DNA from 3 places in the Streptomyces sp. RK62 genome. Region 2 is predicted to be linked to each of the others. Evidence: riboswitches for the same ligand, from Rfam matches in the RefSeq annotation. Region 2 holds a riboswitch; each other region holds the start of a gene.
What was found. A riboswitch is a leader RNA that binds a small molecule or an ion and turns the genes downstream of it on or off. The one in region 2 is predicted to bind thiamine pyrophosphate.

Region 1 (6,637 bases), on a different contig from region 2:
CCGTGGTCACCGGCACGGAGGCGACGAGTCCGATGGAGCCCACCAGCGTGCGCACGATCTCCTCGGCCACCAACTCGCTGTTGGCGACCGTGCCGACACCGCTCTGGGCGATGGAGAAGAGCAGCAGCAAGGGCAGTGCGGCACCCGCGTAGGCGAGGACGAGGGTGTTGACGACGGACGCGATGTGGTCGCGTCCGATGCGGATACCGGCCCGGTACAGCCCGCGCCAGCCCATCGTGGGGTTGGCCTCGTGCAGCTCCCAGACCGCGGAGGTCTGGGTGACCGTCACGTCGTCGAGCACACCGAGCGAGCCGATGATGATCCCGGCCAGCAGCAGTCCGCTCATGTCGATCGACGGGTACAGGCCGTGGATGAGGCCGGTGTTGTCGTCGGTGTTGCCGGTCAGCGCGGCCCAGTCGATGAACACCGAGCCCAGGACGCCGATCAGCAGGAGCGAGATCAGGGTGCCGAGGACCGCGACGGACGTCCGTGCCGATGGACCGTGACACAGATAGAGCGCGATGAGCATGATGGCGCTCGCTCCCACCACGGCGACCACCAGCGGGTTCGAGCCCTGCAGGATCGCCGGCAGGATGAAGAAGTTGAGCAGCAGGAAGCTGATCGCCAGGGAGACCAGGGCCATGACGCCCCGCAGCCGTCCGACGAGTACGACGGCGACGGCGAAGATCCCGGCGAGCACCGACAGCGGGACGCGCCGGTTGACGTCCGTGACCGCGTACTGGAGGTCCTTGGGAGCGGAGGGCTCGTAGGCGACCACGACCTCCTGGCCCTCGCTCAACTGCCGTGACTGGTCGGGCTGGACGACCTCCGTGAACGTACGGCCCTTGTCCTTCCCCGTGTCGACGCGGATCGTCGCCTTTTTGCAGGTGCCGCTCTCCTCGCGCACCGCGGAGGAGCCCGAGGGGGTGGAGGTGTCGCCGGTCGGCGGTACTCCTCCGGCGCCCACCTCCTTGCAGCTCAGCTCGACCACCTTGGTGACCGTGGCCTGCTGGGTCTGCCGGTCGAAGCCGACCCCGGTGCGCTCGTGCGCCGGGGCGCCGCCCGGCCAGAGCACGGCGAGGCCGACCACGACCGCGGCGGCGAACGGGATCAGGACGGCCGCGATGACCTTGCGCAGATGACGGGAGACCGGAGCGGCCGGACCGTGGGAGTGGCTGTGCCCATGCCCATGCCCATGCCCATGACCGTGCCCATGACCGGAGCCGGAGCCGGGCCCGGAACCATGCCCGTGACCGGGGTCGTGCCCGTGTCCGCCGTCGGAGCCGCCTCCGGGCGCTCCCGAACTCCAGCCGCCCTGACGGTCGTTGCGTTGTGCGGTGCCGTTGTCGGGGCCTGAGTCTCGGCGCGGTTCGGGCGGAGGGAACGGAGGTTCATGCATCGTGGTCACCCTGCGATCATCGCAAGAACGGCGGGGGCCCTCTGTTCACCGCGCCCGAACTGACGTTAGCGTAGAACCACCTTTGTACACGCGGGAGCTCGGAGCACCGGGCTGAGAGGGCGCTGACCTCCGTCCCAGCGATGTTTCACATGAAACATCGGCAGACGGATATCGCTGCGTCGACCGCCGAACCTGTTACCGGGTAATGCCGGCGTAGGGAGTAGGTCTCATGACCATCAAGGACGCGCGCACGCCTGCCTCGAACCAGGACGAAACGCCCGTGCAGAGCGAATCCTCCACCGAGGCCGGGAAGTCCATCGGCTGGCACAAGGCGTATGTCGAGGGCTCACGCCCCGATCTGCGGGTGCCGGTCCGCCAGGTGCACCTCACCAACGGGCAGTCGGTCACGCTGTATGACACCTCGGGCCCGTACACCGATCCAGCCGCCGAGACCGACGTCCGTCGGGGGCTGCCTCCGCTGCGGGAGAACTGGATCATCGCCCGCGGGGACACCGCGGAGTACGCGGGCCGGCCCGTCCGGCCCGAGGACGACGGCATCAAGCACACGGCGCCGCGCGGAGGTCTGCGCAACCTCGACGCGGTGTTCCCGGGACGGCCGCGTCAGCCCCGGCGCAGCCGTGACGGCCGGGCGGTCACGCAGCTTGCGTACGCCCGTCGCGGGGAGATCACTCCTGAGATGGAGTTCGTGGCGATCCGGGAGAACGTCGACCCCGAGGTGGTCCGTGAGGAGATCGCCGCGGGCCGGGCGGTTCTGCCCGCCAACGTCAACCACCCGGAGATCGAGCCGATGATCATCGGCAAGCGGTTCCTGGTGAAGGTCAACGCCAACATCGGTAACTCCGCCGTGACATCCTCCATCGAGGAGGAGGTCGAGAAGATGACCTGGGCGACCCGCTGGGGCGCCGACACGGTCATGGACCTCTCCACCGGCCGCAACATTCACACCACCCGCGAGTGGGTGCTGCGCAACTCCCCTGTGCCCATCGGCACGGTGCCGCTCTACCAGGCGCTGGAGAAGGTCGACGGCAAGGCCGAGGAACTGACCTGGGAGATCTACAAGGACACGGTCATCGAGCAGGCCGAGCAGGGCGTGGACTACATGACGGTCCATGCGGGCGTGCGCCTGCCGTACGTGCCGCTCACCGCGAACCGAAAGACGGGCATCGTCTCGCGCGGCGGCTCGATCATGGCCGCGTGGTGCCTCGCGCACCACAAGGAGAGCTTCCTGTACGAGAACTTCGAGGAGCTCTGCGAGATCCTCGCCGCCTACGACGTGACGTACTCCCTCGGCGACGGCCTGCGGCCGGGGTCGATCGCGGACGCCAACGACGAGGCGCAGTTCGCGGAGTTGAGGACGCTCGGGGAGCTCAACACCATCGCCAAGCGGTTCAACGTGCAGACCATGATCGAGGGCCCCGGTCATGTCCCGATGCACAAGATCAAGGAGAACATCGACCTCCAGCAGGAGATCTGCGAGGAGGCCCCGTTCTACACGCTCGGCCCGCTAACGACGGATGTGGCTCCGGCCTACGACCACATCACGTCGGGCATCGGCGCCGCGATGATCGCCTGGTGGGGCACCGCGATGCTCTGCTACGTGACGCCCAAGGAGCACCTGGGCCTGCCCAACCGCGACGACGTCAAGACCGGCGTCATCACCTACAAGATCGCCGCGCACGCGGCCGACCTCGCCAAGGGCCACCCCGGCGCGCAGGAGTGGGACGACGCGCTGTCCGACGCCCGCTTCGAGTTCCGCTGGGAGGACCAGTTCAACCTGGCGCTCGACCCGGACACGGCCCGCGAGTTCCACGACGAGACGCTCCCGGCGGAGCCGGCCAAGACGGCCCACTTCTGCTCCATGTGCGGACCGAAGTTCTGCTCGATGAAGATCTCCCAGGACATTCGCCGCCGGCACGGCGGCACCCAGGAGGAGATCGAGGGCGAGATCGAACAGGGCATGGCCCAGAAGTCGAAGGAGTTCGCGGCAGCGGGCAACAGGGTGTACCTGCCCCTGGCGGACTGACCCAGCACCCGGAACGACGACTCGGGCCCGCGCCCCACGGAGTTCGCGGGCCCGAGTCGATCCGTAATGCGGCGACGCGACCGTGGTTGCTCCACCATGATGCGTCGAGGACGTACGGCCTACGTCCGCGTGTGGAGGGCAACGATGGACAGCACCGAGGTGGTGCGGTGGCAGGCGACCGGCAAGGTGCGGTCGTTGATGTGGGACGGGGACGACCTCGTCGACAGAGTGGATGGGGGACGGCGCTGGACATCCGACGGCGCCGAGCACCAGTCACGGCAGCTGTACGCGTACCCCTTCGACCGGGCCGTCGTCTCACCGTCCGGCCGGTACACCGTCACGTACACCGAGCGGGGGACGAAAGCCCTGCTCCTCGACGGACAGCGGATCGTTCGTGAGCTCAACCGGAGCCACTACCACGCCGAGGACTTCGACTACCCGGTGGCGCTCGGCGCGCTGGCCGACGGTCGGGAGGTGCTCGTGCACTGCCCCGAGGCCTATGAGGTCATCGAGGTCGAGGATGTGGCAACGGGTAAGCGGCTCACTCATGGCGAGCGGACGCCGATCGACGTCTTCCATTCCAGACTCGCCATGAGCACCGACGGCAAGCACCTCCTCTCGGCCGGCTGGCTGTGGAGTCCGTTCGGGATCGCCCGGGTGTACGACCTCGAACGGGCACTGACAGAACCGGCCGTGCTCGACGACGAGGGCCTGTTGCCACCGGGGAGCTGGGCGGACGCCGAGATCGACGCCGCCTGCTGGCTCGACGGCGATCGCCTGGCGGTGGCGACGGGCGAAGCCGAAGCCGACGAGGGTGACCTGGGAGTGCTGGGGCCAGAGCAGTTGGGCGTCTGGTCGATCTCTGAGCGGAAATGGCTGCACAGGCACCGGCTTGAGGTTCCGATGGGCACACTCATCGGACATGGCGATCGCGTCATCGCGCTGTGCGAGTACCCGCGGCTGATCGACGTGGCCACCGGAGCCGTTCTCGCGGAGTGGCCGGAGGTCGTCGTCTCATCGCGAGTCGGCAGCTACGGGGTGACCCACGTACCGACGCCGGTGGCTGCGCTTCATCCGGACGGCAGCCGTCTGGCGGTAGCGCAGCCGGACGGAATCGCGATCATCGCGCTTCCCCGGTCGGCTTCGTGCCCATCTCCGAAGGAAGCCTCCAGCCGATGAAGATCTCCAGGACCGTCCGCCGCTGGCACGGCGGCACCAGGAGGAGATCGAGGTGTACCTGCCGATCGCGGACTGATCTTCTGACGTGTCGGAGTCCCCACACACATCGTGAGGGACACCGACAGAATTTCGTGGATTCAATGAGTGCCGGTCCCTGTGCGCTTTTGATCTGCGGGGTTCAACGCGATGTTGGGCGGAAGATCAACTTGTTCACGCCCGAATTGTTGAGGCCTGTACGCACGCCTGGCGAACGCCACGTGACTCGGCGCCGTTACCTCAAGTCGGGCTCAGAATACTGATCACGCTATTGATGTGTACATGTGTGGTCCGTAGTGTTCTCGGCGTTCGGCCGCTTGACCAGCGGCCATGACCTGGGGGAATTGTGAGAGTACGAACGCGCCGAACTGCCGTCGCTTCCAGCACGGCACTCCTGCTCTGCCTTGGAGTGGTCGGGACTGCGCATGCGGATCAGGGAGTGTCGCCGTCGCCCAGCAGCGGAGCTGGGCAATCCCAAAGCACGGACTCGGACACAGCAGAAGACACTGTCATCAACACCGCCCCTCCGCGGGAGCCGGAGGAGCAGGTCACCGAAATTCCTGCAGAAGCGGTCGACGACGAGCCCACGTACACGGGCAAGCCGACACCTGGCGATGCGCCTAACGGCCCCGACTGCGGTGCACCACAGTCCGTCTACAGGGCGAAGACCCGCGACGGGGAGTACCACAAGGGCGTGGGGCCCACGAATGCGAACCACAACGGCACGTCCAGAACGGCCAGGTCGACCTTCACCTCGGAAGTCACAGGCGAGGTGGGGGTCGCTATCCAAGGCGAGCTCGAAACGTCAGTCAACAGGCTGCTTGCCACGATCAAGGCCAAGTTCAATGTCACCGTAACGGCGAAACTCACGGCCAAGCTCGGGAACTCCATCGCGGTGGACACTCCGCCGCACAGGACCACGCACGCCAAGTACGGCGTCTACCGGCTCAAGCACACCGGGGTCAGCTACGTGATTCACTCGAATTGCACGACCACCCCAGAGAAGAAGGTTGTCAGTTACTCCCCCTATCGCGTGGGCTGGAATCTGTGGGAAAGCTGACGAAGTGCCTCGCCATCGGCGGAATCGGAGCGGTTGTCGCATTGGCGGGCTGTACCAGTGAGCCAGAGCGAGCCGTGCCCTCTCCTCACAGCTCGCCGCCCCGGGCCACGGCCTCCCCGACCAGTTCGTCGGCATCAGACCGTGCTGAACACATTCCGGGGGAGACCGTGACCGAGGCTCCGGTCCTTCCGGACGGAGAGGTCGTGGCTCAGGCCGTGAACGTCACCGGCAACCGCGAGATGGAGATCCGCGGCGGAATCACGGCAGGGCCCCTGTCGATCCTCGTGAACTGCCAGGGCCGGGGCACGCTGACCGTCTCCGTGGAACCCGTCGGGTTGAGCTTTCCCCTTGAGTGCGTCGAGGGAGAAGTCAGCAGCACCTTCAACCAGTTGTCACTGAAGCGCGCTCGCGATCACGGCACCGTGAGCGTGTCTGCTCCCTCCGGGGTTCGCTGGGCACTCACTGCCGGACGGTGACGAAGGGGGCCGGCGACCATGCGTTGTCGGCCCTCACTTCGGGGCACGAGGGCTCGGTGCTCAGTAACGACCAGGACACGGCGCCGCCCGAGTCGATCAAGATCCGTAGGGTGATGGGTCTATGGCCGGGATCGATGTTGCCAACGGGGTAGTGGGCGCTGTCATAGGCATGCTGTTCGCGGTGCTGTTCCAGCAGCCGTTGCAGGACGCCTGGTACCGGTTGCGGAAGCGTTCGACACGGGCCCTCCGCAGCCTCGGACGGCGGGAGGAGACGGGGCCCGCCTGGCGTACCTTCTCGCTCGGGCCGCTGCAGACGTCCGCTCTGATCGTCGAGGGGGACGGGGAGTCTCCGATCCCTCCCGAGACCGTCTACGTGCATGTGCGTGACGATGAGATCGAGCTGCCTCCGGACATGCGGCCCTGGCGGAGCGAGATCGCCGCGG
Region 2 (6,637 bases):
CAGCGCCGGATGCATCACCTTGAGCGCGAGCACGCGGTCGAGGCGGGTGTCCAGGGCCCGGTAGACCGTGGCCATCCCGCCGACCGCGATCCGCGCGTCCACGCGATACCGGCCGTCGAGCACCTGCCCGACCAGAGGGTCCTGAAGGGTCGTATCCACGCAGGTGAGTGTACGAGCCGACACCGACACCCCGTCCGGTCCCGCATGGATCGGGGCGGGACTGCGACCGTCCTGTGACGGACACCTCAGCCTTCGGGCGCCTTGATCGAACGTACGTTCAGAACGCGGGCCGTTCCGGGTCCAGCCGCGCCAGTCCGTCCACCGGCGAGGACGCCTCCGCGAAGTGCCGCCTCGGAATGCGGCCCGCCCGGCGCGCCAGCCGGCCCGCCTCCACCGCGTGCCGCATCGCGTCGGCCATCAGCACCGGCTCCTGGGCCCGCGTCACCGCCGAGGCGAGCATCACACCGGCACAGCCCAGCTCCATCGCGAGCGCCGCGTCCGAGGCCGTACCGGCACCCGCGTCCAGGATCACCGGCACGCGCGCGTGCTCCACGATCAGCTGGAAGTTGTGCGGGTTGCGGATGCCGAGCCCGGAGCCGATGGGTGAGCCCAGCGGCATGATCGCCGCGCATCCGGCGTCCTCCAGCTTCCGCGCCAGCACCGGGTCGTCATTGGTGTACGGGAGCACCGTGAAACCGTCGTCCACCAGCGTCTCCGCCGCGTCCAGCAGCTCGACCGGGTCGGGCAGCAGGGTCCGCTCGTCGGCGATGACCTCCAGCTTCACCAGGTCCGTGCCGAGCGCCTCGCGCGCGAGGCGGGCCGTCAGCACCGCCTCGCCCGCCGTGAAGCACCCCGCGGTGTTCGGCAGCACCCGGATGCCGAGCCGGTCCAGCACCGACAGGACGGAGCCGTGCACCGAGGGGTCCACCCGGCGCATCGCGACGGTCGTCAGCTCCGTCCCGGACGCCACCAGCGCCCGCTCCAGGACGTCCAGGCTGGGCGCCCCGCCCGTGCCCATGATCAGCCGGGAGATGAGGGTCAGGTCCCCGATGACGAGGGGGTCGTCGGCCATGGGTCAGCCTCCTTGCACGGCGGTCAGGACCTCGACGCGGTCCCCCTCGCGCAGCGGCGTCGACGGCCACTGCGCGCGCGGGACGACGGTCTCGTTCAGGGCGGCGGCCACCCCGGAGGGGGCCCGCGTGAGCAGCCGTACGGCGGTGTCGAGCGCCGTACCGGGGTCGACCCGGCGCCGCTCGCCGTTGAGCGAGATGTTCATGCGGGCTGCTCCTCGCGGACGGCGGCGAACCGCAGCGGGGTGAAGTCACGGGCCACGTCCGGCAGTTCACCGGAGGTCAGGACGTGCGCCAGGACGTCCCCGGTGACCGGGGCGAGCAGTACGCCGTTGCGGCCGTGCCCGGTGGCGAGCAGCAGCCCGTCCAGCGCGGTCGGGCCGAGCAGCGGCGCGTTGTCGGGGGAGGCCGGGCGCAGGCCCGCCCGGGTCTCGGTCAGCGGCAGCTCGGTGATGCCGGGCACCAGCTCGTGGGCGTCCCGCAGCAGCTCGTACACACCGCCGGCGGTCACCGTGGTGTCCCAGCCCAGTTCCTCGCTCGTCGCGCCGACGACCAGCTCGCCGTTCTCGCGCGGCACCAGATACACCTGGCTGCCGCGCACCACCGCCCGCACCGTCCGGCTCAGGAACGGCGCGAGGCCCTTGGGCACGGTCAGCCGCAGCACCTGCCCCTTCACGGGCCGCACCGGCGGCCGTACGGCGTCGGGGACGCCCGCGAGCCGGCCGCTCAGGCTGCCCGCCGCGAGGACCACCCGGTCCGCGGCCAGCCGGCTGCCGTCCGTGGTGGTGACCCCGGTGGCCCGGTCCGCGGTGACGTCCAGGCGCTCGGCCCAGGTCCGGTGGAAGGTGACGCCGGCCCGCTCGCAGGCGGCCAGCAGCGCCCCGGTGAGCCGCCGCGGGTCGATCTGGTGGTCGCCGTCCACCCGCAGCCCGCCGCGCACCCCGGGCGCCAGCATCGGCTCCAGGCGCCGGCACTCCCGGCCCGTCAGCCACTCCGAGTCCAGCCCCGAACGGCTCTGCAGGGCGTGCAGCTCGCGCAGATGCGCGCGGTCGTCCGCGTCCAGCGCGACGGCGAGCGTGCCGCACCTGCGGTAGCCGAGGGCGTGTCCGGTGAGGTCGGTGAGCTCGGCCGCGAAGTCCGGATAGCGGCGGGCCGAGTCGAGGTTCAGGCCGAGCAGGGTCTGCTCGCCGTAGTGCAGTTCGGTGACCGCGGCCAGCATCCCGGCCGCCACCCGGGCGGCCCCGCCGCCCGGCTCCGGGTCCACCACGGCGGTGGCGAACCCGCGTTGCGCGGCCCGCCACGCCGTGACCAGGCCGATGATCCCGCCCCCCACGACGAGGACGTCTGAGGTACGCGTACGCGACATGGGCGTCCAGCCCCTCCCTTCGCCGGCATGACCCGGATCAGGTTCGTACGGTCGGAGGCCGCCAGCCTCCCTCTCAGCCCGGTGCGTCCGGGCTCCCGCGAGTGCTCTACGGTGGCCACCCTAGCCCGCAGTCCCCGGTATCGGTAAGGGAGCCTCCCCGCATGGCCCGCTCACTCGACGGTCTCGTCCTCGCCCCCGTCGCCGACCAGGCACCGGGGCAGGTGGGGACGCGCACCCGGTTCACGTACCACGAGCGGGACGGCGTGATCTGGGCCGAGTACAGCGGCGGCGACGTCGTACGCGGGCACCTCGTCGGCACCCGGGACGGCGACCGCCTCGACTTCCGGTACGTGCAGCTGAAGCGGGACGGCACGACCTCCTCCGGGCACTGCGTGTCCACGGTGGGCGAACTCCCGGACGGGCGCGTGCGTCTGGCGGAGACCTGGGAGTGGGAGTCGCAGCAGGGCAGCGGCACCAGCGTGGTGGAGCAGGTCCTCGCATCCGACTGACGGTCCGTCATGTGCGGGACGTACAACCGTTGCCGGCCGGCAGGGGTCTAGCGGTCCAAGGACTGTTCCCCGGTGGGCGCCGTCCGTCCGCCCGCGTCCCAGCAGAGGATCTGCCATGCACAGACCCCCGCACAGCCGTCGTGCCCCAAGTGCCGCTGTCGTCGCCGGCCTGATCGTGCTGGCCGCGGCTCCCGCCGCCTTCGGCGAGGAAGCCGCGCCCGACCTGGTCCTCGGCGGAGTCGAGCCGGTCCACGGGCTGCGGCCGGGGAGCACGTTCGACCTGCCGGTCACCGTGGCGAACAAGGGCACCGTGACCGCCCGGACGGCGTGGGTCTCCTACTCCGTCACCCGGGGGCTCGACCTCGTGGACGTCCCCTCCAACTGCCGTGTGCAGCACGTCAGGTCCTACGACGAGATGCCCGAGTACTGGACCGCGACGTGCGCGTACGACCAGGCGGTGGAGCCGGGCGTCGTGCTCACGCCCGGGAAGCCTCTCCGGGTCGAGGCACTGGACCGCGCGTACCACGACAGGCTGCGGCTGCGTGTCGGGTACGGGGACGCCCCGTCGGACGACGAGAACGGAGAGCCGTCGGTGCCGGGGACCGCGCCGGCGGTGAAACTGGTCGAGGGGCCGGCCGGTGGCGCGGGTTCCGCGAAGTACGTCCACGTGCCGGTCACCACTGTCAACACGGCCGACTATCGCGTGACGGGTGCCGCGCTGAGCGGGAGGGCCGGTGACACGGTGACGATGAAGGTGAGGTTCGCCAACGCCGGGCCCGCCTGGCTCCTGGAGGAGGGCGAGGTGCCGGGCGTCCACGTCCTCATCAAGCTTCCCGCCGGAACGTCGGTGGTCAAGCGTGACTACTACTGCCACGACAAGGGCGGGACGTACAACTGCCCCGCACACCTCGGTATGAACATGCCCGAGGACGCCCAGATGGAATACACCTTCAAGCTGAGGATCGACAAGCGGATCGCCGGCGCCAAGGGCTCGATCGCGCTGAGCCCCGAACGCCGCTCGTTCGACCCCGACAAGGCCAACGACAAGGCCGACATCACCCTGGACGTGACGGGCGGCGGGTCGGCCGGCTCCACGGGAGGCTCGTCAGGCGGTTCCACGGGCGGCTCGGCCGGCGGGTCGTCGTCGACGGGTGGCGACGACTCGAACGGCGGCGAACTGGCGGACACCGGCTCCTCGGCGCTGCCGCTCACGGGTGTGGCCGCCGCGGCGGTGGCCATGGGTGCGGGCGCGCTCCTCGCCATGCGCCGCGGCCGGGGCCGGAACCCGAGCTGACGACGAGTGTCTATGGTGAGCGGGTGAGCGAGCCAACCACCCAGTCGCAGCGGTCCGTGGTCGTCGCCGGTGCCGGCATGGCCGGTGTGCAGACGGCGGTCGCCCTGCGGGAGAAGGGCTTCACCGGGACGATCACCCTGATCGGCGCCGAGCCCCACCAGCCGTACGACCGCCCGCCCCTGTCCAAGGCGGTGCTGCTCGGCACCGCCGAGGGCTCCGCCTTCGACGTCGACTTCGAGGCGCTCGGCGTCGAACTGCGGCTCGGCCGCGAGGTGCTGGGCGTCCGCACCGCCGACCACGTCCTGGACACCGAGGCCGGGCCCGTCCCCTACGACGTGCTGGTCCTCGCCACGGGTGCCGAGCCCCTGCGGCTGCCGGGCACCGAGGGCGTCCCCGGTGTGCATCTGCTGCGCACCCTGGACGACGCCGAGCGGCTGCGCCCGGTGCTCGCCCGGCAGCACGACGTCGTGGTCGTCGGCGCGGGCTGGATCGGCGCCGAGTTCACCACCGCCGCCCGTGAGGCGGGCTGCGCGGTCACCGTCGTGGAGGCCGCCGAACGGCCGCTCGCGGGCGCCCTGCCCGCCGAGGTGGCCGCGCCGATGGCCGCCTGGTACGCGGACAGCGGGGCGGTGCTGCGCACGGGCACGCGCGTGGAGCGCGCCGAACCCGGCGAGGTCGTCCTGGACGACGGCACGCGGGTGTCCGCGGGCGCCGTCGTCGTCGGCATCGGGGCCCGGCCCGCCACCGCCTGGCTGACCGGCTCGGACATCGCGCTCGGCGCGCACGGCGAGGTCCTGGCCGACGACCGGCTGCGCACCTCGGCGCCGGACGTGTACGCGGTCGGCGACTGCGCCTCCTTCCCCTCCGGGCGCTACGGCGAACGCCTGCTCGTCCACCACTGGGACAACGCCCTCCAGGGGCCGCGCACGGTCGCCGCCGACATCCTCGGCGAGGCCGTCGCGCCCTACGACCCCGTGCCCTACTTCTGGTCCGAGCAGTTCGGCCGGTTCGTGCAGTACGCCGGACACCACCCGGGCGCCGACACGCTGCTGTGGCGCGGCGACCCGGCGGGCCCGGCCTGGTCGGTGTGCTGGCTGCGCGAGGGGCGGCTGACCGCGCTCCTGGCGGTGGGCCGGCCCCGGGACCTGGCCCAGGGACGGAGGCTGATCGAGGCGGGCACGCCGATGGACGCCACCCTGCTGGCGGACCCCGCGCGGCCCCTGAAGTCGGCGATCGCGTAGCGCGCGGGGGCGACGGCCGTGCCCGTGCGGACCGGCCTGGCTTCCGACTGTCGGTGCCAGATGGCAGGCTTGTTCCCGTGACCGAGATTGACGCAAAGATCGATGCTCTCGTCCCCGCCTGGCTCACCCTCCCCGACATCGCCGAGATGCTCGGCGTGGAGGTGACCCGCGTCCGGCAGCTGGTCAAGGAGGGCCAGCTCATCGCCGTACGCCGGGGTGAGAACCGCGCGCTGCACGTCCCCGCCGCCTTCATCGACGGGGACAAGGTCGTCAAGGGCCTGTCCGGGACCCTGACGCTCCTGCGGGACGACGGCTTCACGGACGAAGAGATGCTGGAGTGGCTCTTCACTCCCGACCCCTCCCTGCCCGGCACGCCGGCGCAGGCCCTGAGCGAGAACCGCGGCACGGAGGTGAAGCGCCGCGCCCAGGCGCTCGCCGTCTGACCCGCACACCGCCCGGCCCACGCGGCCGGCCCCGGGCCGCCGTCGACCGGTGACCCGGGCCCGGCCGCCCGGGTGAACACCCTCGGGGTGTGGCGCCGGTTCGCCGCGCCCCGCGGGACAGCCCTGCCCGCCGGGCGACCCCGTCGGCGGCTTTGGGTACGGTGCCTGCGTCCGGCATCCGACCGGCACCACCGACCCCAGGGGGCTCCGTATGTCCGACACCGCCACCGCGGGCACCGCCCGCGCGCGACTCGCCGACGCCCGGCTCTATCTGTGCACCGACGCCCGCAGGCGCCAGGGCGACCTCGCGGAGTTCCTGGACGCCGTGCTCGCCGGCGGCGTCGACATCGTGCAGCTGCGCGACAAGGGCATGGAGGCCGCCGAGGAGCTGGAGCATCTGCGCGTGTTCGCCGACGCGTGCGCCCGGCACGGCAAGCTCCTCGCCGTCAACGACCGGGCCGACGTGGCGCATGCCGCCGGCTCCGACGTCCTGCACCTCGGCCAGGGCGACCTGCCCGTTTCCGCCGCCCGTGCGATCCTCGGCCCCGACGTCCTGATCGGCCGCTCCACGCACAGCGAGGCGGAGGCCACCGCGGCCGCCCGCCAGGACGGCGTCGACTACTTCTGCACCGGGCCCTGCTGGCCCACCCCCACCAAGCCCGGCCGCCACGCCCCCGGTCTCGGCCTGGTCCGGCACACCGCCGCCCTCGGCAC
Region 3 (6,637 bases), on a different contig from region 2:
TGAACACGGTCGCGCCGAACTCGCCGAGCGACACGGCGAAGGCGAACCCGGCCGCGATCAGCAGCGCCCGCCGCACCATCGGCAGGTCGATCTCCCGCCACACCCGCCACGGCGAGGCGCCGAGCACCGCGGCCGCCTCCCGCAGCCGGTCGTCGACGGCCCGCAGCACGGGCAGCATGGTCCGTACGACGAACGGCACCCCGACCAGCGCCTGCGCGAGCGGCACCAGGATCCAGCTGCTGCGGAGGTCGAGCGGCGGCTCGTCCAGGGAGATCAGGAACCCGAATCCGACGGTCACCGCGGACACCCCGAGCGGCAGCATCAGCAGCGCGTCGAAGCCCCGCACGAACCGGCCCGCGTCACGCCGGGTCAGCGCGGCCGCCGCGAGTCCGCCGACCAGCACGGCGATGAGGGTGGCGACGACGGCGTACTCGAGCGAGTTGCCGATCGCCTCGATCGGGGCGACGAGGAAGACCCCGCCGTCGGCCTCGGTGAGCGCCCGGTAGTAGCCGAGGTCCGGCGCGTCGAGCGACCGCTGCACCAGCACGGCCAGCGGCAGCAGCAGGAGTACGACGATGACGGCCAGGACGCCGGCCAGCAGCGCCCACTGCCCGGCCCCGCGCGGCCGCCGCGAGGTCAGGGCCGCGTCGACCAGCCGCAGGGTGCTCTCCCGCCGCCGTACGGTCCACGCGTGCACGGCGAGGATCGCGCCGACCGCCACGAACTGCACGATCGTCAGCACGGCGGCCGTGGACAGGTCGAAGATCTCCGAGGTCTGCCGGTAGATCTCCACCTCCAGGGTGGAGAACGCCGGCCCGCCGAGGATCTGCACGACGCCGAACGACGTGAAGGTGAACAGGAAGACCATGAGCACGGCGGCGGCCACGGCGGGCCCGAGCGCCGGCAGGGTGACGGTCCGCCAGGCGGTCCACCGGGACGCCCCCAGCATCCGCGCGGCCTCCTCCTGCCGGGGGTCCAGCTGCGCCCACAGCCCGCCCACCGTGCGTACGACGACGGCGTAGTTGAAGAAGACGTGCGCGAGCAGGATCGCCCACACGGTCGTGTCGAGCCGTACGCCCCACAGCTCGTCGAGCAGCCCGCCGCGGCCGACGAGCGCGAGGAACGCGGTGCCGACGACGACGGTCGGCAGCACGAACGGCACGGTCACGACGGCCCGCAGGACCTGTTTGCCGGGGAAGTCGAAGCGGGCGAAGACATAGGCGCCGGGCAGCGCGATCAGCAGGGTGAGCGCGGTGGAGGCGAGGGCCTGCCAGGTGGTGAACCACAGCACGTGCCGGATGTCGGACTGCCCGAGCACGTCCCACAGCCGCCCGAACCGCCACACCCCGTCGACGTGCAGGCCGCGCGCCACGATCGCGGCGACCGGGTAGGCGAAGAACACCGCGAAGAACGCGACGGGCACGGCGACGAGACCGAGCCGCGCCGCCGCGCTCCGCGTACGGCGTCCCACTACCTCAGGACGAGCGAGGTCCACGACTTGACCCAGTCGTCACGATGGTCGGCGATCTTCGCCGGGTCCATGGTCTGGGGGTTCTCGGCCGCCGGCCCGAACTCCGTGAACTCCTCGGGCACCTGGGCGCCCTCGACCACGGGGTAGACGAACATGTTCAGCGGCATGTCGTCCTGGAACGTCTTGGACACCAGGAAGTCGATCAGGGCCTTGCCGCCCTCGGCGTTCTTGGCGTTGCTCAGCAGACCGGCGTACTCGAACTGCCGGAAGCAGGTGCCGTCCGCGACACCGGTCGGCGCGGTGGTCGGCCTAGGGTCGGCGTAGATGACCTCGGCGGGCGGCGAGGAGGCGTACGACACCACGAGCGGCCGGTCGCCCTTGGCCTTCTTGCCGCCGGCGGACCCGGAGAACTCCTCGTTGTAGGCCTGGTCCCAGCCGCTGACGACCTTGACGCCGTTGGCCTTCAGCTTCTTCCAGTAGTCCTGCCAGCCCTCGTCCCCGTACTTGGCGGCGGTCCCGAGCAGGAACCCGAGGCCGGGCGAGGAGGTGGAGGCGTTCTCGGTGACGAGGAGGTCCTTGTAGGCGGGCTTGATCAGGTCGTCGAACGAGGTCGGCGGGGCCAGCTTGTGCTTGCTGAAGTACGCCTTGTCGTAGTTGACGCAGATGTCGCCGGTGTCGACGGGCGTGACCCGGTGCTTGTCCTGGTCGACCCGGAACTCGGGCAGGATCCTGTCCGAGCCCTTGGCCTCGTACGGCTGGAACAGGCCGTTGTCGAGGGCGCGGGACAGCAGGGTGTTGTCGACGCCGAAGAAGACGTCGCCCTGCGGGTTGTCCTTGGTCAGGATGGCCTTGTTGACGGCCTCCCCGGCGTCGCCGTCCTCCAGGACCCGGACCTTGTAGCCGGACTGCTTCTCGAAGGCGGCGAGGACGTCCTTGGACACGGCCCACGAACTATGGCTGACCAGTGTGACGGTCTTGGAACCGCCGCCGCTGTCGTCCCCGCCGGACGACCCGCAGGCGGACAGCGTGACGAGCCCCAGCCCGACGGCCAGGACGGTGACCTTCTTGGTGATGCCCACTTGATTCCTCCTGGAGTGACCAGGAAGAGACGCGGCCCTGCCCGTGGCCCCGGGGGGCTAGGTCGTATCCGTAAAGTCGCGTCGTCCGCCCGGAGGGCGGGCCGAGCGGCGTCCGGTGCGTGCTCTCGGCGTGCCGGGCGGACTCCCGCGTACTGGTTGTACGCGGGTGGCCGGCCGGTGCGGCGAGAGTGCGTGCCGGACGTCGAACGGCAGACGGGACTTTGCGGACACGGCCTAGGGCAGGGCGCAACAGCTCGAGTGATGACCGATCTCCCTACCCAGAATGACCTGGGCCAGGTTCGGAGGGTCTGCGGCCGGTGCCGCACTCTCAGCGCTGTGGCGCTCCCCTGTCGGAATATGCAGATGTGTTGACGCCGGTCAGACTACCGCTCGGTGGCGGCGAGCTGACCACACGCCCCGTCGATCTCCTGACCACGGGTGTCCCGGATCGTCACCGGTACACCGTGGGCGGCGATGGCCTCGACGAACGCCTTCTCGTCCTCGGGCCGCGAGGCGGTCCACTTCGACCCCGGAGTCGGGTTCAGCGGAATCAGATTCACGTGCACGGGCTTGCCCTTGAGCAGCCGCCCGAGCCGGTCACCGCGCCAGGCCTGGTCGTTGATGTCCCGGATGAGCGCGTACTCGATGGACAGCCGGCGCCCGGACCGGGCCGCGTACTCCCACCCGGCGTCCAGCACCTCCCGCACCTTCCACCGCGTGTTCACGGGGACGAGGGTGTCCCGCAGCTCGTCGTCGGGCGCGTGCAGCGAGATCGCGAGCCGGCACTTGAACCCCTCATCGGCGAACCGATGAATGGCAGGCACCAGCCCGACCGTCGAAACGGTGATCCCCCGCTGCGAAAGCCCCAGCCCGTCGGGCTCCGGATCGGTGAGCCGCCGAATGGCCCCGACGACCCGCTTGTAGTTGGCGAGCGGCTCGCCCATCCCCATGAAGACGATGTTGGACAGCCGAGCGGGCCCACCGGGCACATCCCCGTCCCGCAGCGCCCGCATCCCATCGACGATCTGATGAACGATCTCAGCGGTCGACAGATTACGATCCAGCCCAGCCTGTCCCGTAGCGCAGAAGGGACAGTTCATCCCACACCCGGCCTGCGAGCTGATGCACATGGTCACCCGGTCCGGGTACCGCATCAGCACCGACTCGACGAGCGTCCCGTCGAACAGCCGCCACAGCGTCTTACGCGTGGTCCCCTGGTCGGTCGACAGATGCCGCACGACGGTCATCAGCTCGGGCAGCAACTCGTCCCGCAGCTTGGCACGCGACCCGGCGGGGATGTCGGTCCACTGCTCCGGATCGTGCGCGTACCGCGCGAAGTAGTGCTGCGACAGCTGCTTGGCACGAAACGGCTTCTCGCCGATCGCGGCGACGGCGTCCTTGCGCTCACCGGGCGTGAGATCGGCAAGATGCCGCGGCGGCTTCTTGGCTCCGCGCGGGGCGACGAATGTGAGTTCTCCGGGTGCAGGCATAACCCTTCCAGTGTGGCAGATCATCTGCGAAGGCCAGGCGGGAGCGGGATGGAGGCGTAGGTGCATGCCGATGACCGCCCTTGATCGCCACCTGCGACACGGTCGGAGGACGAGATGTTGCTGCCCTGATCACACGAGAAGAGGCTGAGCGGGACGTCACCGGATCTCTGCGCGCGGACGAGACCGCGCCGGTCGTGGTGGACGGAGGGAGCGCGTGCGATGAGGGTCATGCTGAGAGCGCATCTGGACACCCAGATCTCGAATGAGGCGCTCAAGAACGGCACGCTGCCGCAGATCATGCAGTCGATGACGGAACGACTCAAGCCTGAGGCTGCCTACTTCGGGCCCAGCGAAGGCGGGCGGTCCTGCACCTTCGTCTTCGACATGCAGGACAGTTCACTGCTGCCCACGATCACGGAACCACTCCTCGAGGGACTCGGCGCGAAGATCGAGATCCAGCCGGTGATGAACAGCGAAGACCTGCAGAAGGGTCTTGCCGCGCTGCAACGGGGGTGACCTCTTCGGCCGCCCACAACGCTCGATCCGCCGCAACGGGTGCCGGCCGCGTCTGCTCGGCGCTCCAGTCACTCGCCGAGGAGCTTGAGCTGGTACCTGGCGGTGAGTTCGGCGACCCACTCGTCGGAGAACCCGAGACCGTACTGCTCGCCCAGCTCGGCCCGGCGCTGGAGGAACTCGGCAGGATCGGAGGCCGTCTCGCCGGCCGTGCCCAGTGCGGCGAAGAACCCCTCGAAGCCCGCGGGGGAGATGATCTCCAGGATCCTCGCCGGTTCCGGGCCGGCGTTCCAGAAGGTGTGCAGGATGCCTCGCGGTTTGAGGATGTACGAGCCCGGACCCGCCGTGGCCTCCTCGTCGCCCACTCGTGCGCCGACCCTGCCCTGCAGGACGTACGAGAACTCGTCCTCACGGCTGTGAACGTGCGGCGGTACGAGACGGCCCGGCTCGATGGGGTGCTCGACGATCGAGAACTGGCTGCCGGTCTCCTCGCCCCGGATCTTGAAGTCGACTCCTATGCCCGCTAGCCAGATCGACTTGCCCTCGTCCGGTTCGACTACGAAACGGAGAGCCCCCATAACGGCCTCCCAGGTGTCGGTTGTGCCGTCCTCTGCAACCCTATGACCGATTCATAGGAGGCGCCCTCCGTGCCGCCCCCGCGCCCCGCTCCCCCGCGTAAATCGCTGTGCGGCCGCCACCGGGCGGTGATAGACACCCGTGGTGGCCATGACATGTACGTATGACTTCTCCGGCCTGCTTCGGCTCATCGACGAGCGGTCGGGCGCCTTTCGCGCCGCGGTCGCCTCGGCGGCCGATTTCGAGGTGCCGGTGCCGACCTGCCCCGAGTGGACGTTGTTCGATCTGGTGCAGCACCTCGGCGGCGGGGACCGGTTCTGGGCCGCCATCGTGGGCGCGGGACCCGCCGACGGTCCCCCGGCCGACGCTGTCGCGGCTCGTACCGCCATCGCCGTACCCCGGGAGCGGGAGGCGTTGCTGGAGTGGCTCGAGGAGTCGACAGAGCTGCTGCTGAGCGCCCTTCGGGACGCGGGGCCCGAGCGTGGGTGCTGGACCTGGTGGGGAGCCGGGCAGTCGCCGCAGAGCGCCGCCGGAGTCGCCCGGCACCGGGTCCAGGAGACCACCGTGCACACGTACGACGTCCAGGTCGCCCTCGGCGCCCCGCGGCCGCTGCCGGACGACGTGGCGCTCGACGGGGTCGACGAGTTCCTGGCCACCTGCTGCGCCACGACCGCCGCCTGGCCGCACAAGCCGACCACCTTCGACTTCCACGCCACCGAGGGGTACTCCTGGCGCCTCACGGTCGACGGGGACGGCGCACGCTCCACCCGGCTGCCCGGGGAGGGCCCGGACGCGGCCGGCGTCTCCGTCACGGGCACCGCCGGCGAGATCGTCCTCTACCTGTACGACCGGATCCCGGCCGAGTCCCTGGAGCTCGCCGGAGACCCTGAGCTCCTCGACCTGCTGCGCGCCTGGGAGCCGGAGGAGTAGGACCCACTCACCACAAGGAAGCCCCCGTTCCTGAAGAGCGGGGGCTTCCTTGTGGTCATGGTCAGCTCGAGCCCACGAACAGCACCAGCAGCAGCCACACCACCGGTGCCGTCGGCAGCAGGGAGTCCAGGCGGTCCATGATGCCGCCGTGCCCCGGCAGCAGCGTGCCCATGTCCTTGATGCCCAGGTCGCGCTTGATCATCGACTCGCCGAGGTCGCCCAGCGTGGCACTGGCCGCGACCGCGAGGCCCAGGAGCAGACCCTGCCACCACTGGCCGTCGTCGATCAGGAACTGCATGCACAGCGCGCCCGCCACCATCGCGAAGCTCACCGCGCCCAGCAGGCCCTCGCGGGTCTTGCCGGGGCTGATGCGCGGCGCCAGCTTGGTCCGGCCGAAGCGCCAGCCGATGGCGTACGCGCCGGTGTCGCTGACGACCGTCAGCACCAGGAACGTCAGGACGCGCCACGCCCCGTCGTCCGCGGTCAGCATCATCGTGACGAACGTGGCGAGGAACGGCACGTAGAACGCGGCGAAGACGCCCGCCGTGACGTCCCGCAGATAGTCCTCGGGCGGCTCC

Region 1: it holds a riboswitch for thiamine pyrophosphate, as region 2 does, so the genes downstream of both, thiC (phosphomethylpyrimidine synthase ThiC) here and thiO (glycine oxidase ThiO) in region 2, are expected to answer to the same signal.
Region 3: it holds a riboswitch for thiamine pyrophosphate, as region 2 does, so the genes downstream of both, KBY32_RS06150 (thiamine ABC transporter substrate binding subunit) here and thiO (glycine oxidase ThiO) in region 2, are expected to answer to the same signal.

The regions. Positions count from the first base shown of each region.
Region 1 is NZ_JAGPYD010000007.1:168,171-174,807, reverse strand. Features, by position in the region: gene KBY32_RS15365 (YibE/F family protein) at 1-1,408, opposite strand, end outside; TPP riboswitch at 1,480-1,636, shown strand; gene thiC (phosphomethylpyrimidine synthase ThiC) at 1,629-3,443, shown strand; gene KBY32_RS15355 (hypothetical protein) at 3,588-4,622, shown strand; gene KBY32_RS15350 (hypothetical protein) at 5,098-5,718, shown strand; gene KBY32_RS15345 (hypothetical protein) at 5,922-6,194, shown strand; gene KBY32_RS15340 (hypothetical protein) at 6,346-6,637, shown strand, end outside.
Region 2 is NZ_JAGPYD010000013.1:167,018-173,654, forward strand. Features, by position in the region: gene pknB (Stk1 family PASTA domain-containing Ser/Thr kinase) at 1-159, opposite strand, end outside; gene KBY32_RS25300 (thiazole synthase) at 278-1,072, opposite strand; gene thiS (sulfur carrier protein ThiS) at 1,076-1,276, opposite strand; gene thiO (glycine oxidase ThiO) at 1,273-2,436, opposite strand; TPP riboswitch at 2,434-2,545, opposite strand; gene KBY32_RS25315 (hypothetical protein) at 2,598-2,945, shown strand; gene KBY32_RS25320 (hypothetical protein) at 3,061-4,239, shown strand; gene KBY32_RS25325 (NAD(P)/FAD-dependent oxidoreductase) at 4,317-5,480, shown strand; gene KBY32_RS25330 (Rv2175c family DNA-binding protein) at 5,558-5,923, shown strand; gene thiE (thiamine phosphate synthase) at 6,135-6,637, shown strand, end outside.
Region 3 is NZ_JAGPYD010000002.1:520,578-527,214, reverse strand. Features, by position in the region: gene KBY32_RS06155 (iron ABC transporter permease) at 1-1,495, opposite strand, end outside; gene KBY32_RS06150 (thiamine ABC transporter substrate binding subunit) at 1,471-2,550, opposite strand; TPP riboswitch at 2,804-2,909, opposite strand; gene rlmN (23S rRNA (adenine(2503)-C(2))-methyltransferase RlmN) at 2,934-4,040, opposite strand; gene KBY32_RS06140 (DUF3303 family protein) at 4,260-4,556, shown strand; gene KBY32_RS06135 (cupin domain-containing protein) at 4,625-5,131, opposite strand; gene KBY32_RS06130 (maleylpyruvate isomerase family mycothiol-dependent enzyme) at 5,280-6,059, shown strand; gene KBY32_RS06125 (phosphatidate cytidylyltransferase) at 6,121-6,637, opposite strand, start outside.